2 regions of the Cupriavidus sp. 21MJTG02-4 genome follow, and region 2 is predicted to be linked to the other one. Evidence: predicted binding sites of a transcription regulator. Region 2 holds the regulator's gene; the other holds the start of a gene.

Region 1 (7,622 bases), on a different contig from region 2:
GGCGGACTCGGCCCGCGGCGTAGCCGGCATACGGCCGAATACACTTGTCGCCAGTACTGGTATTGCCCTGAACACAGGCCCGATACGCGGGCCGGCCGCCCCCTATTCCATCCCGTCGGGATACTCGTCCTCGGCGCCCTGGATCACCTTGCCGATGACCGAGCGCGAAAAACCGCGCGCCATCATGAAACGGATCTGCTTGGCCCGCTCTTCCGGCGTGGCGGGCGGGGTGCCAAAGCGCTTGCGCCAGACCTCGCGCGCGCGCTCGGGCTCGGACTCACGCAGGCGATCTCGCAATTCGCCCAATTGCTCGCTGCCAAGCTGGTGAGTCTTGGCCTCCTGGATGACGCGGGCGGCACCGTAGCGGCTGCCGCGCCGGTGCAGCAGGCTATCGGCAAAGCGCTGGTTGGACAGCCAGTTCTCGCGCTCGAGCGCGTCGAGCAGCTGTTCGAGCTGCTCGGGGGATTCCGCGTGCGGCGCCAGCTTGCGCGCCAGTTCGGCCCGGCTGTGCTCGCGGCGCGACAGGTAGCCTACGGCGCGGGCCTTGAGGGAAAGCGGGGGTCGGGTGGCCATCGGCGCAATTTGGAATTCGGAATTCGGAATTCGGGTAAGGCGGGAAACAAAAAAGGCTGGCGCATCGGCAATGCGCCAGCCCCTGGAGCGTGCCTCTCGGCAGCGCTCAGTCTTGTTCCACGACCGCGGCCGCCTGCACGCCATTCATCGGCGCCACGCCCAGCGCGGTGCGGACCTTGTTCTCGATCTCCTGGGCAATGTCCGGGTTCTCGCGCAGGAACTCGCGCGCATTGTCCTTGCCCTGGCCGATCTTGTCGCCGTTGTAGCTGTACCAGGCGCCCGACTTCTCGACGATCTTGGCGTCCACGCCCAGGTCGATGATCTCGCCCTGGCGCGAAATACCCTGGCCGTAGAGGATATCGAAGAAGGCCTCGCGGAACGGCGGCGACACCTTGTTCTTGACCACCTTGACCTTGGTCTCGTTGCCGATCACGTCGTCGCCCTTCTTGATCGAACCGATACGACGGATATCCAGGCGCACGGAGGCATAGAACTTCAGTGCATTGCCGCCCGTGGTGGTTTCGGGCGAACCGAACATCACGCCGATCTTCATGCGAATCTGGTTGATGAAGATCACCAGGCAGTTGGTGCGTTTGATGGTGCCGGTCAGCTTGCGCAGCGCCTGGCTCATCAGGCGCGCCTGCAGGCCGGGCAGCGAGTCGCCCATTTCGCCTTCGATTTCGGCCTTGGGGACCAGCGCGGCCACCGAGTCGATGACGATCAGGTCGACCGAGCCCGAGCGCACCAGCGCATCGGTGATTTCCAGCGCCTGCTCGCCGGTGTCCGGCTGCGAGATCAGCAGGTCGCCGACGTTCACGCCCAGCTTGCCCGCGTAGTTGACGTCGAGCGCGTGCTCGGCATCGATAAAGGCGCAGGTGCCACCCAGCTTCTGCATTTCGGCCACGACCTGCAGCGTCAGCGTGGTCTTGCCCGACGATTCCGGACCATAGATCTCGACCACGCGCCCGCGCGGCAGGCCGCCGACGCCAAGGGCGATGTCCAGGCCGAGCGAGCCCGTGGACACCACCTGGATATCCTTTTCGACCTCGCCATCGCCCAGGCGCATGATCGAGCCCTTGCCGAACTGCTTCTCGATCTGGGAGAGCGCGGCGGCAAGCGCCTTCTGCTTCTCGGCGCTCACGCCGGCACCTGCCTTCTTGTCGTCCATGGTCGTCCTTGAGTCAAATGTTGAGTCAATGGTGGTATAAAGGGTCGAATGTGGCGCGGCACCGGCATTTCAGACTTTTCCGATTGCTGCCGACCGGTTTACCGATCTTGCGCCTCAACTGCAAAATCACCCGACTGCCTGCACAGCCGCCTTCTGCTGCGGCCTGCGCGGAATGTGCGGGTACTGTATAAAAAAACAGTATGCTTGGCAAGCCCTGTCCGCATTGTTTGCGTGGCGGCTGGCAATGCCGGCCGTGGTGGAGACAACCATGCGCATTCTGATCGCCGAAGATGACGATGTGCTGGCCGACGGCCTGACGCGCTCGTTGCGTCACTCCGGTTATGCCGTCGACCATGTCACGAATGGCCTGGAGGCCGATTCCGCGCTATCGACCCAGAATTTCGACCTGCTGATCCTGGACCTGGGGCTGCCGCGCATGCCGGGCCTGGAAGTCCTGAAGCGCCTGCGCGCGCGCGGCGCCATGCTGCCGGTGCTGATCCTGACCGCCGCGGACAGCGTGGGCGAGCGCGTCAAGGGCCTGGATCTGGGCGCCGACGACTATATGGCCAAGCCGTTCGCGCTGACCGAACTTGAGGCCCGGGTGCGCGCGCTGGTACGACGCGGCGCAGGCGGCGGCGCCACGCTGATGCGCCATGGCCCCCTGTCCTTCGACCAGGTGGGTCGCATTGCCTATATGAACGATCAGATGCTGGACCTGTCGGCGCGCGAAATCGGACTACTGGAAATCCTGCTGACGCGCAGCGGGCGGCTGGTCTCCAAGGAACAACTGGTCGACCACCTGTGCGAATGGGGCGAGGAAGTCAGCAATAACGCGATCGAGGTCTACGTGCACCGGCTGCGCAAGAAGATCGAGGTCGGCGGCATCCGCATCGCCACCGTGCGCGGACTGGGCTATTGCCTGGAAAAATTCCAGCCGGCCGTGGCCGCCCCGAACTAAGGCGTCCGCGCGCCGTTCCCGTCCACGCAGCCGATCACTCGACCGAAACCGCCTACAACCTTTACCGAGATGAGCCAGCTGCGACTGCCATGGCGGCATCGGCCCGCCAAGGATCCCGCGCCCCCTTCCGGCGCCTCCGATCCCGACGACCTGGCCGACGCCCTGCCCCATCTGGAGGAAAGCACCGCCCACCCCGCCCCGCGCTCGCTGTTCGGCGAGATCCTGGACTGGATGCTGGCGCCGCTGCTCCTGCTGTGGCCGATGAGCATCGCCGTCACGTACCTGGTGGCGAAGTCGATCGCCAACGGGCCGTTTGATCGCGCACTCGAAGCCAGCGCCATCGTGCTGTCGCAGCAGGTCCGCGAAGTGAACGGGCGCGTCACGCTGCAACTGCCGTTGTCGGCGCGAGAGATCCTGCGCGCGGACGAGACCGACAACATCTACTACCAGGTCGTCGGCAAGCGCGGCGAGTATGTCGCCGGCGACCACGACCTGCCGCTGCCATCCGAAGAAGACCAGGGCCATCCCGGCCTGGTCTCCCTGCGCGATGACCGCGTGGCGGGCAACGACGTGCGCGTGGCCTACACCTATGTCGATCTCAAGAACGTCGGCGGTACCCAGCCCGTGCTGGTGCAGGTGGCAGAAACCCTCGACAAGCGCGCGCGTCTCGCCAACGAGATCATCAAGGGCGTGATCCTGCCGCAGTTCGTGATCCTGCCGCTGGCCGTGGTGCTGGTGTGGTTCGGGCTCACGCGCGGGCTCGCGCCGCTCACGGCGATCCAGCAGCGTATCCGCGCGCGCAATCCCGGCGATACCAGCCCCATCGACGAGCGCGCCGCGCCGCAAGAGATCACGCCGCTGGTCGCGTCGTTCAACGAGCTGCTGGCGCGGCTGGACCAGTCGGTGCAGACGCAGAAGCGTTTTATCGCCGATGCCGCGCACCAGATGAAGACTCCGCTGGCCGGACTGCGCATGCAGGCGGAACTGGCGCAGCGCGACCAGTCGCCGGAGGAATTGCGCCGGTCGCTGGCGCAGATTGCGGGCAGTTCCGAACGCACGGCGCACCTGGTCACGCAGTTGCTGTCGCTCGCGCGCATGGAGAACCTGGCTGGCGCGGGCAGCATGGCCGCGCTCGACCTGGCCGCATTGGCGCGCGACGTGGTGAAGGACTGGCTGCCGCGCGCCTGGGCCCGGCAGATCGACCTGGGGCTCGATGCCAGCGACCATCCGGTCATGGTCCAGGGCAATCGCCTGATGCTCACCGAAATGCTCAATAACCTGATCGACAACGCCATCCGCTACACACCGCCCCACGGGCATGCCACCGTGCGCGTCAGCGCCGATGCGTTCGAACCATTCGCCTATCTTGATGTGGAGGACACCGGGCCGGGCATTGCGCCGGCGGACCGCGAGCGCGTGATGGAACGGTTCTATCGCGTGCTGGGCACCAACACCGAAGGCAGCGGCCTGGGCCTGGCCATCGTCCGGGAGATCGTGCAGCAGCATGGCGGCGAAATCCGGATCGACGACCACGTCTACCAGCAGGAGCCTCGGCTGGCCGGCGCGCGGTTCCGCATCACGTTGCGGCAGCCGGCACCGGAGCTGGCGGCATGAGCACGCCTGCCCCGCCCGATCCGGCGCTCAAGCGCGCCTGGCGGCGCAACCAGCACTGGATCTGCGCACTGCTCGCGATCTGGTTCGTGGTCACCTTCGTCGTCAGCTGGTTCGCCCGCGACTTGCGCTTTGACTTCTTCGGCTGGCCGTTCTCGTTCTGGATGGGGGCCCAGGGCGCGCTGGTGGTCTACGTCCTGATGACCGCGCTCTATGCCTGGCGCATGAACCGGTCCGACGACGAAGCTGACGAGGGCGCCGCCGACGCTCCCCCACCTTCGCAGGGCATCAATGCGGACGCCGGCAAGGATGCTGCTTAGCACCAAGCCGGCATAGCGCGAGCGCACGGCGTTCGCCGCACTTGCCTCCTCGCAATGCAGCAACAAAAGTGCCGGTTCATGCGCTGTGCGGGCTAGCGTATACCCCGACGCTTTGCGCGCCAGACGGCGGAAATCTGTCAGAACTCAGTAAGTTTCGCCTCCCAAAATCCATGCAGCTCCGGTGCCTATGGCTCCGCAGCGCGCCATGTCTTGCGGTGCGTCCGCGGCCTCGCCGGTGAACCATTTCAGACGGAGGGAGACAACAACATGGCAAACCCGCAGAACGTAGCGATGCCTGGAGGCAGCGCGCAACATGCGCCGATGACGACCGAGGAGAAGAAGGTCATTCTGGCCTCGTCGCTCGGCACGGTGTTCGAGTGGTATGACTTTTACCTGTACGGCTCGCTGGCGGCAGTGATCGCCAAGCAGTTCTTCGCCGGCCTGGATCCCACCTCCGCCTTCATCTTCGCACTGCTGGCCTTCGCCGCCGGCTTTATCGTGCGCCCCTTCGGCGCGCTGGTGTTTGGCCGCCTCGGCGACATGATCGGCCGCAAGTACACCTTCCTGGTGACGATCCTGATCATGGGCCTGTCGACGTTCATCGTCGGCCTGCTGCCCGGCTTTGCCACCATCGGCTGGGCCGCCCCGATCATCCTGATCGCACTGCGCATGCTGCAGGGCCTGGCGCTCGGCGGCGAGTACGGCGGTGCCGCCACCTACGTGGCGGAACACGCGCCGCACGGCAAGCGCGGGTCCTACACGGCCTGGATCCAGACCACCGCGACGCTGGGCCTGTTCCTGTCGCTGATCGTGATCCTGCTGTGCCGTGAACTGACCGGCGCCAATTTCGACGCCTGGGGCTGGCGCATTCCGTTCCTGGTCTCGATCCTGCTGCTGGCCATGTCGGTGTACATCCGCCTGTCGATGAGCGAATCGCCGGCGTTCCAGCGCATGAAGGCCGAAGGCAAGACCTCGAAGGCTCCGCTGACCGAATCCTTCGGCCAGTGGCGCAACCTGAAGATCGTGATCCTGGCGCTGCTGGGCCTGACCGCCGGCCAGGCCGTGGTCTGGTACACGGGCCAGTTCTACTCGCTGTTCTTCCTGACCCAGGTGCTGAAGGTCGACGCCAAGACGGCCAACCTGCTGATCGCCGGCGCGCTGGTGATCGGCACGCCGTTCTTCCTGTTCTTCGGCTCGCTGTCGGACAAGATCGGCCGCAAGTGGATCATCATGATCGGCTGCGCCCTGGCCGTGCTGACCTACTTCCCGCTGTTCAAGGCGATGACCCACTATGCCAACCCGGCACTGGAACGCGCCCAGCAGTCGGCACAGATCGTGGTCACCGCGGATCCGGCAAGCTGCTCGTTCCAGGGCAGCCCGATCGCCCGCGAAATCGACTTCCGCAGCTCGTGCGACATCGTCAAGCGTACGCTGGCCCAGGCATCGGCCAGCTATGAAGTGGTAGCCGCCCCGGCCGGTACGGTGGCATCGGTGAAGATCGGCGACAAGGAGATCAAGTCCTTCGACGCCACGGTGACCACGGGCGCGTTCGACGACGCCAGCAAGAAGCAGATCGCCGAGTTCAAGAAGGCCGTCGGCGCCGAGATGTCCGCGCACGGCTACCCGACCAAGGCGGATCCGGCCCAGATGAATACGATCATGGTGCTGGTGATCCTGGTGATCCTGGTGATCTACGTGACCATGGTCTACGGCCCGATCGCGGCGATGCTGGTCGAGATGTTCCCGACGCGCATCCGCTACACCTCGATGTCGCTGCCCTACCATATCGGCAATGGCTGGTTCGGCGGCTTGCTGCCCACCATCTCGTTCGCGCTCGTGGCGCAGAACGGCAACATCTACTACGGCCTCTGGTACCCGATCATCATCGCCGCAGTCACCTTCGTGATCGGCGCGCTGTTCGTGCGCGAAACCAAGGACGTGGATATCTACGCGAACGACTGAGCCAACCCTTTGAGGCAAGACCGATCCGGTAATCGGTCGCTCCAGCCGGCAGGCCGCAAGGCCTGCCGGTTTTCTTTTCACGCCCGTGTCATCATCTTTTCAAAGAGGTGTTGACAGGTCGTAAATTCCCGGTAGAATAGCGGTCTCTGTTGGCGAATTAGCTCAGTCGGTTAGAGCGACGGAATCATAATCCGCAGGTCCGGGGTTCGAGTCCCTGATTCGCCACCATCTATTCTCAAAGGGGGTTAGCGCAAGCTAACCCCCTTTGTCTTTCCGGGTTCCGGGTTCCGTTAAGCGGTCCCGTCTTCGCCAGCGACTACGCTACTGCGACGCGGTCATTCAGAATGGCCGCACTTCCCGCGCTCGGTCTCGCCTGCCATCTCGGCGTGGTCCGGTGGCACCTGACCTACCAGGGACAGCCATCACAGCAACCGGTGCCGTCGCGCATAGTCGACCATCTCGACGACGGACTCCACATTCAGCTTGCACATGATGTTGGTCTTGTGGGTGCTCACGGTCTTGCTGCTGATCAGCAGCAGCGCGGCGATCTCCTTGTTCGAGTGTCCGCGCGCCAGGTACTGGAGCACCATGAGTTCGCGCTCGGTCAGCCGCGCCAGCCTGCCGGCAGACGGCAGGCGCAGCAGGCGTGCGGCTTCCAGCGTCTGCGTGGGAAACACCAGGTAGCCCGACATCACGCCCTGCGCGGCCTGGACCATTTCCGCCAGGTCCCGCTGGCGCGACACGAAGCCATGGGCCCCTGCGCGCAGCGCCTGCACCGGCGCCATCGTGGCATCGCTGTCGGACAACACCAGCAGCCGCACCGCCGGATAGCCGGTGGCCAGCCGCCTGATCAGCGCGATGCCGGCCTGGCCAAGCGTGTCCAGCTCGATCACCACGAGCCGTGGCTGGCGATCACGCACCAGCTGCCGGGCCAGCCGCACGTTGTCGGCCAGCAGCGTCCGGCGCGCGCCGAGCGCATGGGCGATCTGCCACGATGCCTCGCCGGGCGGCGCAGGCCGTGCATCGACGA
Region 2 (7,622 bases):
ACGCCAGCCGGGGTGTACCTGAGGGCATCGCGTTCCGCCAGGGTGGCGGCTAGCCGAAGCTGGTTCAACGCGTCGCCCCTTGCAGTGTTCCCATGCTGTCGTGATCAGGCTTGCCAGCCACGACAGGCACCGCAGTCCGCATTCAGGCAGCCTGGCCTTCGGTGGTCGTTTGCGCGGCCTTGCGGGCTTCTTCGCGCTGCACTTCCTTCATCATCGGCGAAGGAGCGGTTTCGGCCTTCTTGGTCTGCACGATCAGATGGCGCAGCACGGCGTCATTGAACTTGAAGGCGTGCTCCAGCTCGACCAGGGTGTCCTTGCCGCACTCGATGTTGACGCAAACGTAGTGAGCCTTTGCCAGCTTCTGGATCATGTAAGCCATCTGGCGACGGCCCCAGTCTTCCACGCGGTGAATCTGGCCGCCTTGCGACGTCACGAGCGACTTGTAACGCTCGATCATGGCCGGCACTTGCTCGCTCTGGTCCGGGTGGACGATGAATACGATTTCGTAATGACGCATTGACGCTCCTTTTGGATAAGCCACCCGGGCGTCACGTCCGGTGCGGCAAGGTTGAATAGCCTTAAAGTATAGCTCGGCTATTGACAATCACGCAACCGCTATCACACCGAGGCGAACAGCGCCTGAAGCCGGTCCGGCGCCGCCGCCAGCCCCGGTTCCTGTGCAAGCGCCACCAGCAACAGCACCCTTGCCTTATAGGGGTTCAGGTCCGCGGCGGAGACAAACAGGCCGGCATCGGGGTCCGTAACTGGCGGAATCGACACATGACCGGCCCCGGTCCGCGAACTCCGCACCACGGCAACACCGGCCGCGGCGGCATCCCTGAGCGCCGCGATCAGCGTCTCATGCACCGAACCGTTGCCCGCCGCCGCCACGACCAGGCCGCGTACGCCGGCAGCCACCATTGCGTCCACCGCGATGCGCCCCGGCTGCGTATAGCTTGCGACGATCTCGACCTCGGGCCACCGGGCCGGCACGGGAAAGACCGCCGCAACGGACTGCGTGGGCGTGCGCGGCAGCCGCACCGACTCGTCCTGCACGAAACCCAGCGGACCGCCCTGCGGCGACGCAAAGGCATCCACCGCCGAGGTATGTGCCTTGGTCACGTCGCGCGCCGCATGGATCTGCTGGTTCAGCACCACCAGCACCCCCTTGCCGCGCGCAGCCGGATGGCCGGCGACGCGCACCGCATCGAGCAGATTGAGCGGACCGTCCGCCGACAACGACGTCGACGGCCGCATTGCGGCGGTCAGTACCACGGGCACCGGACAGGCTTGCGTCAGGTGCAGGAACATCGCCGTCTCTTCAAGCGTGTCCGTGCCATGCGTAATGACGATGCCGGCCACGTCCGGCTCGGCCGACCAATGCTGAACGCGCGCGGCCAGCGTTGGCCAAAGCGAAAACACCATGTCCTTGCTATCGATCTGCGCCACCTGCTCGGCTTCAATCCGGGCCACCGACTGCAACGCCGGCACGGCCGCCAGCAACGTCGACACGGGCACCGTCGCGGCCTGGTAGCGCGCGCTGCTGGCCGGATTGGTCGAGGCGCCGGCAATGGTGCCGCCAGTGGCCAGGACCACGATGCGGGGAAGCTGGGACATGGTGGGGAATGCAGGGAGCTGAAGTCCGGCGATTGTACCTGCGGCATGCGGGCAAACCTGATGTCGAGCGGACGCTTCTGAAATTCTGCTTGCGCTTGCGCCGATACTGTATAAAATCACAGCATACTGTTTAAACATACAGTGCTCACCCGGCTGGCAGACAAACAGCACCAGGGCACTTATCGGAACGCTTCCATGGCGACCCTGACACCCCGGCAGCAGCAAATTTTCGACCTGATCCGCAATACGATCCGCGGCACGGGTTTCCCGCCCACGCGCGCCGAGATCGCCGCGGAGTTTGGCTTCTCATCGCCCAATGCCGCGGAAGAACATCTGCGAGCGCTGGCGCGCAAGGGCGTGATCGAACTGACGCCGGGCGCGTCGCGCGGCATCCGCCTGAAGGTGGCGCGCAGCGATTCGGAAACCCCCGACCAGTTTTCCCTGCCGATGTCCGGGGTCATGCAGCTGACGCTGCCGCTGGTGGGCCGCGTGGCCGCCGGCAGCCCGATCCTGGCCGCCGAGCATATCGACCGGCAATACCAGGTCGATGCCTCGGTCTTCGACGAACGCCCCGACTACCTGCTGCGCGTGCGCGGCCTGAGCATGCGCGACGCCGGCATCCTCGACGGCGACCTGCTGGCCGTGCGCAAGGCCAGCGAAGCACCCAACGGCAAGATCGTCGTGGCCCGCCTGGGCGACGACGTCACCGTCAAGCGCCTGCAGCGCCGTGACGGCACCATCGAGCTGATCGCGGAAAACCCGGACTTCCCGAACATCATGGTCGGGCCCGGACGCGAAGAGTTCTCGCTCGAAGGCATTGCCGTCGGGCTGATCCGCTCCTCGGGCTTCTGACCAGCGCGGCCAGCCGCGCGCTGGCCGCCGCCCTCCTCCTTGCAGTGCCGACGCCGCCCGCCTGACGGGTGTTGACCCCGCTTTTGCCAATCGAGAGGTGTAGCCATGCCGCAAACCAACCACATCGCCGCCCGCCAGCCGGTCAAGCCCGTGCCGTTCCGGCAATCGAAGGGGGTTCGCATCTATCAGGGCGCGCAGCGCCGTACCATGGTTGGCAGCATGGCGGCGATCTGCCGGATGCTGGAACTGGCCGAGCCGACCAAGCTCCTGGCCTGAGGCTTGCCGCTGGCCGGAGCCGGCCTGAGTAAATGCAGCGGTAATGCCGCGCTGACGGCGGCTAGTCGTTGGCGTCGCCGGAGATATGGTCGATCTCGTGCTTCGCAGCCGCGTAGGCCGCCTCGATGGCACTGTCTTCCGTTGCCGCGAGCGCGCCGGCGTTATGTCGATGTCCGTGTCCACGGATGACAAACGACCAGTCCCATTGCCCGTCGGGCGCCTTGATTGGCTGAATCGAGATTTCCCGGCTCTTGTATCGATATTCCATGGCAGCCTCCCGGTGTCCGGGGCATCGTAGCATGAAGGTCTTGACCATCCGAAGCCTGTTGCTTCCCGCTCGCCGCGGGCGGAACAGGGTCGCGCCGAGCCGGCAGCCGCGCTCTTCAGGCCGGCAGCTGCTGTGTCGTTGCCTTCTTGCCCAGGATAGCCATCGCGATCAGCCCGAGGGATGGCGTGAAGATCATCGAGAAGGTCAGCCAGACCGCAACGGAGCGACCCAGAATGTGGGCCAGCAGACCAATCCCGAAAGAGCAAAGCAGCCAGATAGCCACGGCAAGCATGATGGTGTGGAGAGCGAGTTCGTTACCACGCCAGTATGGAAAACCGGAGCAAATCCATTTGACTCCAGGTGACATCCGCTTGGCGAATCGGGACAGTCGGGATAAACCCCATCCGCCTCCGCTCGCCTTGTCGGACAGCGACTGATACCGGCGCGGTGTTCGCAGGCCGACACTATCTCCACAGACTCCAGGAGACAGCCATGGCCAACAAGAATATCCACGTCGTGCCTACCTACAATGGCTGGGCCGTTCAGCTCGAAGGCGGGTCCGGAAACGAGCAGCGTTTCACCTGCCAGCAACACGCCATCGCCACCGGCACGGAGAAGGCGAGACGGACGAAGGTCGAGCTGCTGATTCACGGCCGGGATGGACAGATCCATGAAAGGAATTCGTTTGGCCAGGAGGCGCCCGACATCAAAGGGTGATGGCTGGGCCGGTTCGCGAAGCCGGACGCCCAGGACCACGCCCGCTATGGCGGCTGGCGAACATAACCCGGCGCGTGTCGCCGGGTTTTTCGCTGCAAGGCGACGTACAATTTTTGCCAGATAGCTCTCTGGCTTGGCGCGGGCTCGCAAACCCGCCTTCGTCAGTCCTTGGTGATCGCCATGAAGATGCTGGTATGGATGATCGCGGCACTGGCCGCCGCCACAGCCACAGCCGCGCGCGCCGAAGACGCCTATGTCTATCCGTTTGACGACATGCGGGTCGGGGAAACGGTTCGAACGCCGTTCCCCACGGTGCTGTACCTGCACAAGAAGTGCGACCTGCCCTTGGCCGGCGCCAATCAAATGCGCTTTTATGCGGCCTACCACGGCGCATGGGACACCGGTTGCTGGGTGAAAAATCTCCGCGGGGATGCGGTGATCGTCGTGCCCAGAAAGCCGACCAAGACGATTTCGCTCGATGCACTTGCCCGTGCGGATGTCCAGAAAGACGGCACGATGACCATCAAGGCGCTGCCCGCCCGCGGTCGCTAGGCCGTCCGATTGTTAATCGCCACGCTGCAGCGTCAGTACCTCGGCCCGTTCTGCCACCGATCCCTGTCCCCGTAGTCCCGATGGTCATCCCGGTCGCCGCGATCGCGATCATGATTGTGGTATCGACCATCGCTGTAGTAGCCACCGTCCCGGTGCTCATCGCGATCGGGGGCCACGACGCAACCGCTGAGCAACGCCGTGAAAGCGGTAAGCAGCACAAGAGTGATTTTCATAAGACTCTCCTGTCCTATCCTCGTCCTTTCCAGCATATGCGGCGGACCTTCGGGAGGATGTAGGACAGGGGTTCTGCGGCGGCCGGGTGCTTTCCTACAACGGCGCAACCGCGATCCCCCCAAATGGGAGTGTCAGCATGCGCTCGGTCGCTACCGGGGCCCTCTGCGACGCTGCATGCACACCACGGTCACCGCGGCACAGCACACCAGGTTGAGCAACGCGATCAGCGTGAAAAACAGGTCGTGGATGACGATGACACCGTAGGCCACAGCGGTGGCGTTGGCCACGACCCAGGATCCCCACGTCAACAGCGAAATGTCGCGCGCGCCGTCGGTACTACGCCACACCGCCATCAATTGCGGCACATAGGTGAAGATGCGCGCCGCGTTTGTCATGAAGTAGAGCCAGGCGATCGTTGACTCGGTCCCCCAGGGAGACATGGTCGTCCCGACATGCCCCACCGGCGCACTCCAGATCAACGCTGCAAGGACGCAGTAGATCAGCGCGATCACATAGCCGGCGGATGTTCGCCGGGCGGGCGTGGCTAGCAATCGATTGACACGGTGGAGCATCTTGGCAACCTTCTCGTTACAGGGATTCGTGCTGCTCGTAAGCGTATAAACTCCTTCGCAGTGCCGCGTCATCGGAAGCGATGACGGACAAGACCCATAACAAAAAATGGGAGTTCGCCATGGACGGCCTGGAGGGCGTGACGGCCCAGCAACTCTCCGACGTGATCGGCGCCATCTACGACTGCGCGCTCGAGCCCGAGCGCTGGCCCGGCGCCTGCCGGTCGGTGGCGGACTTGTGCGCAAGCACGGGCGGCGGCATCTGCGTCCATGACCTCAAGCAAGTGCGCAACGACCAGTTGTTCGTGTTCGGCTACCAGCCCGAATTCCTGGAGAAGTTGGGCAGTGAGTTCGCGCAAAGCCCGATGGCCGCGGCGGACATCGTCTCGAATGTCGGGGACGTCAATTCGCTGGCCAGGGAGCCCCGGCAACTGCTTGAAAGCCGCTTCTACCGCGAAGTCCTGGAGCCGTACGGACTGACCGACATCATCTGGTTTCCAGCCCTTCGCACGGGCGGACGCATGGCCTCGCTGCACGCTTCCCGCAGCAACAAGAAGCCGCACTACCAGCAGCCCGAGGCGCAGCTGTTCAGGCTGCTGTCTCCTCATGTTTGCCGGGCACTGGCGATCTCCGATGCACTCGACATCCGGGCACTTCGATCGGAGATGCTCGAAAAGACGCTTGACGGGCTTTCGGCAGGCGTATTCCTTACGGCGCGCGATGGGCACGTGGTCTATATGAATACCGCAGCCGAGCGACAGGTGAAAGCCGGCCATTCGATCTGCCTAGCCCACAACCGGCTGTCGGCGGTCGAACCCACGGCTCGCGCGGCACTTGCGAAGCACATCGATGCCGCGACGCGCGCGGACAACGCTTCCTCGTGGAACGAACATTCGGTGGCGATTCCCGATGGCGCCGGAACAGGCCGCGGCTACGTCGCCACCCTGCTGCCGATTGAGAACGGCGAGCGCAGCGGCATCCTGGCACCGTTCGCCGCATCGGTCGCCGTGTTCATGCAAGACCCCATCCAGGTCCCGCTCATGCCGGGCGAGGCCTTTGCGCGGCTGCACGGATTAACCGGCGGCGAACTGCGCGTATTACTGGCGCTTTCACAAGGGCTCGGAGGCATGGAATCGGCGGAGATGCTGGGCATCAGCGAGCCGACTGTTCGTACCCATCTTCAGCACATCTTTTCGAAGACCGGCACGACAAGGCAGTCCGATCTCCTGAATCTGCTGCATCGCTCCACGCCGCCGGTTCGAGGCTAGCGACATGAGCGGGCGGGCGCGCGCGGCGACTGGACGCGTTTGATGTCCGGGCCTTGTCATTCAATCCCGGACAAGGCATCGATCAATGGGCAGGAAGCCTCATTGCCATGGGTGTGGCATTGCCGGACAAGACGCTCCAACTCGGCTTGCAACCGCCGCAAATCCCGCAATCGCTTCTCGACAAGATCGAGTTTTTGTTCGGCCAGTGTGCGGGCGGTCCTGCACGAGCCACCATTGCTCTGTCGTAGCAGTACCTGGATTTCATCCAGGGTGAAACCGAGAGACTGGGCCCGGCGGATGAAATAAAGACGCTGCAGGCTCTGTTGCGAATACCGGCGAACGGTCCCAAAGGCACGCTCCGGCACCGGCAGCAACCCGCACCTCTGGTAGTAGCGCACCGTTTCCACCCCGACGCCCGCCGCCTTTGCTAGCTTGCCGATCGTTAGCATGTGCTCCATGGCTTGACTCCGTACCTTGGTACGGAACTAGGCTATGCATAAACCTCACATTGGGAAAGGGCAGTTTGCAATTCGCAGTGCACTTCGGGCGAGGGGGCCACGATGAGCAACATCAAGCTGCAGTCAGTCATCACCTGTCCTGACTGCGGGCATGCCAAAGAAGAAACCATGCCGGTGGACGCCTGCATGTGGCGTTATGTGTGCGAGTACTGCCACACGATGCTCGGACCCAAGGCCGGTGATTGCTGTGTCTTCTGTTCATATGGCACCGAACGGTGTCCACCAATGCAGCAGCGAATATGTCATGCGTGCCCCAATAGGCACCCTTCGCGCTTCCCTTCTCTGGTTGGGGGGGAAATCCCCTAGGGACGGGATTAGAAGTATCCCTCTAAACTCAGTTTTCATTTGTGCGCCGCAGCAACCCGCTTCCGACGCACCCGTTCAACCGGGCTGAGTTGCCTCGCGGTCGGCAGCACCCACTAGCTCACAATGAGGGTCAAAATGAACGACCGCGATACCTTGAGTGCACTGACTGACAAAGTTTCGCAACTACGGGAGCATTTCCCCGGCAGGAAAATCGTGGTGGCGAGAGAAGGCTTTGCCGCTGTCTTTGAACGCTGCGAGATCGGAAAGGACGGAGTGATGATCACTGCAACGCCCATCGAAGCCGGGTCGAGCACGCTCATGATTCCTTGGCACCCGGCGGATTACTATCTCCTCGTCGATGAGGCCCAGGCAACAGAATAAGGGGGAGCAGAAACAGAAACGGCGCCAATGGCGCCGTGGGAAGATTCCCATTTCCGTGGGAAAT

The links. Region 2 encodes LexA, which represses DNA repair genes until DNA is damaged. Its sites were predicted from a motif close to ACTGTATNNNNATACAGT; they were not measured.
Region 1: recA (recombinase RecA) is a predicted target of LexA. The motif match lies at 1,924-1,941, and genes of this name have one in related genera.

What each region holds. Positions count from the first base shown of each region.
Region 1 covers NZ_JBYOJP010000001.1:30,579-38,200, forward strand. The annotation lists gene recX (recombination regulator RecX) at 103-573, opposite strand; gene recA (recombinase RecA) at 680-1,741, opposite strand; gene AC3FKH_RS00165 (response regulator) at 2,010-2,699, shown strand; gene AC3FKH_RS00170 (sensor histidine kinase) at 2,769-4,313, shown strand; gene AC3FKH_RS00175 (DUF4212 domain-containing protein) at 4,310-4,630, shown strand; gene AC3FKH_RS00180 (MFS transporter) at 4,898-6,592, shown strand; tRNA gene AC3FKH_RS00185 (tRNA-Met) at 6,744-6,820, shown strand; gene AC3FKH_RS00190 (LuxR C-terminal-related transcriptional regulator) at 7,015-7,622, opposite strand, start outside.
Region 2 covers NZ_JBYOJP010000010.1:136,349-143,970, reverse strand. The annotation lists gene priB (primosomal replication protein N) at 1-68, opposite strand, end outside; gene rpsF (30S ribosomal protein S6) at 143-517, opposite strand; gene AC3FKH_RS20480 (asparaginase) at 619-1,617, opposite strand; gene lexA (transcriptional repressor LexA) at 1,813-2,469, shown strand; gene AC3FKH_RS20470 (hypothetical protein) at 2,575-2,745, shown strand; gene AC3FKH_RS20465 (hypothetical protein) at 2,807-3,013, opposite strand; gene AC3FKH_RS20460 (hypothetical protein) at 3,129-3,305, opposite strand; gene AC3FKH_RS20455 (DUF2188 domain-containing protein) at 3,506-3,730, shown strand; gene AC3FKH_RS20450 (hypothetical protein) at 3,911-4,282, shown strand; gene AC3FKH_RS20445 (hypothetical protein) at 4,315-4,515, opposite strand; gene AC3FKH_RS20440 (hypothetical protein) at 4,666-5,088, opposite strand; gene AC3FKH_RS20435 (helix-turn-helix transcriptional regulator) at 5,208-6,353, shown strand; gene AC3FKH_RS20430 (MerR family transcriptional regulator) at 6,410-6,811, opposite strand; gene AC3FKH_RS20425 (GDCCVxC domain-containing (seleno)protein) at 6,914-7,177, shown strand; gene AC3FKH_RS20420 (hypothetical protein) at 7,313-7,558, shown strand.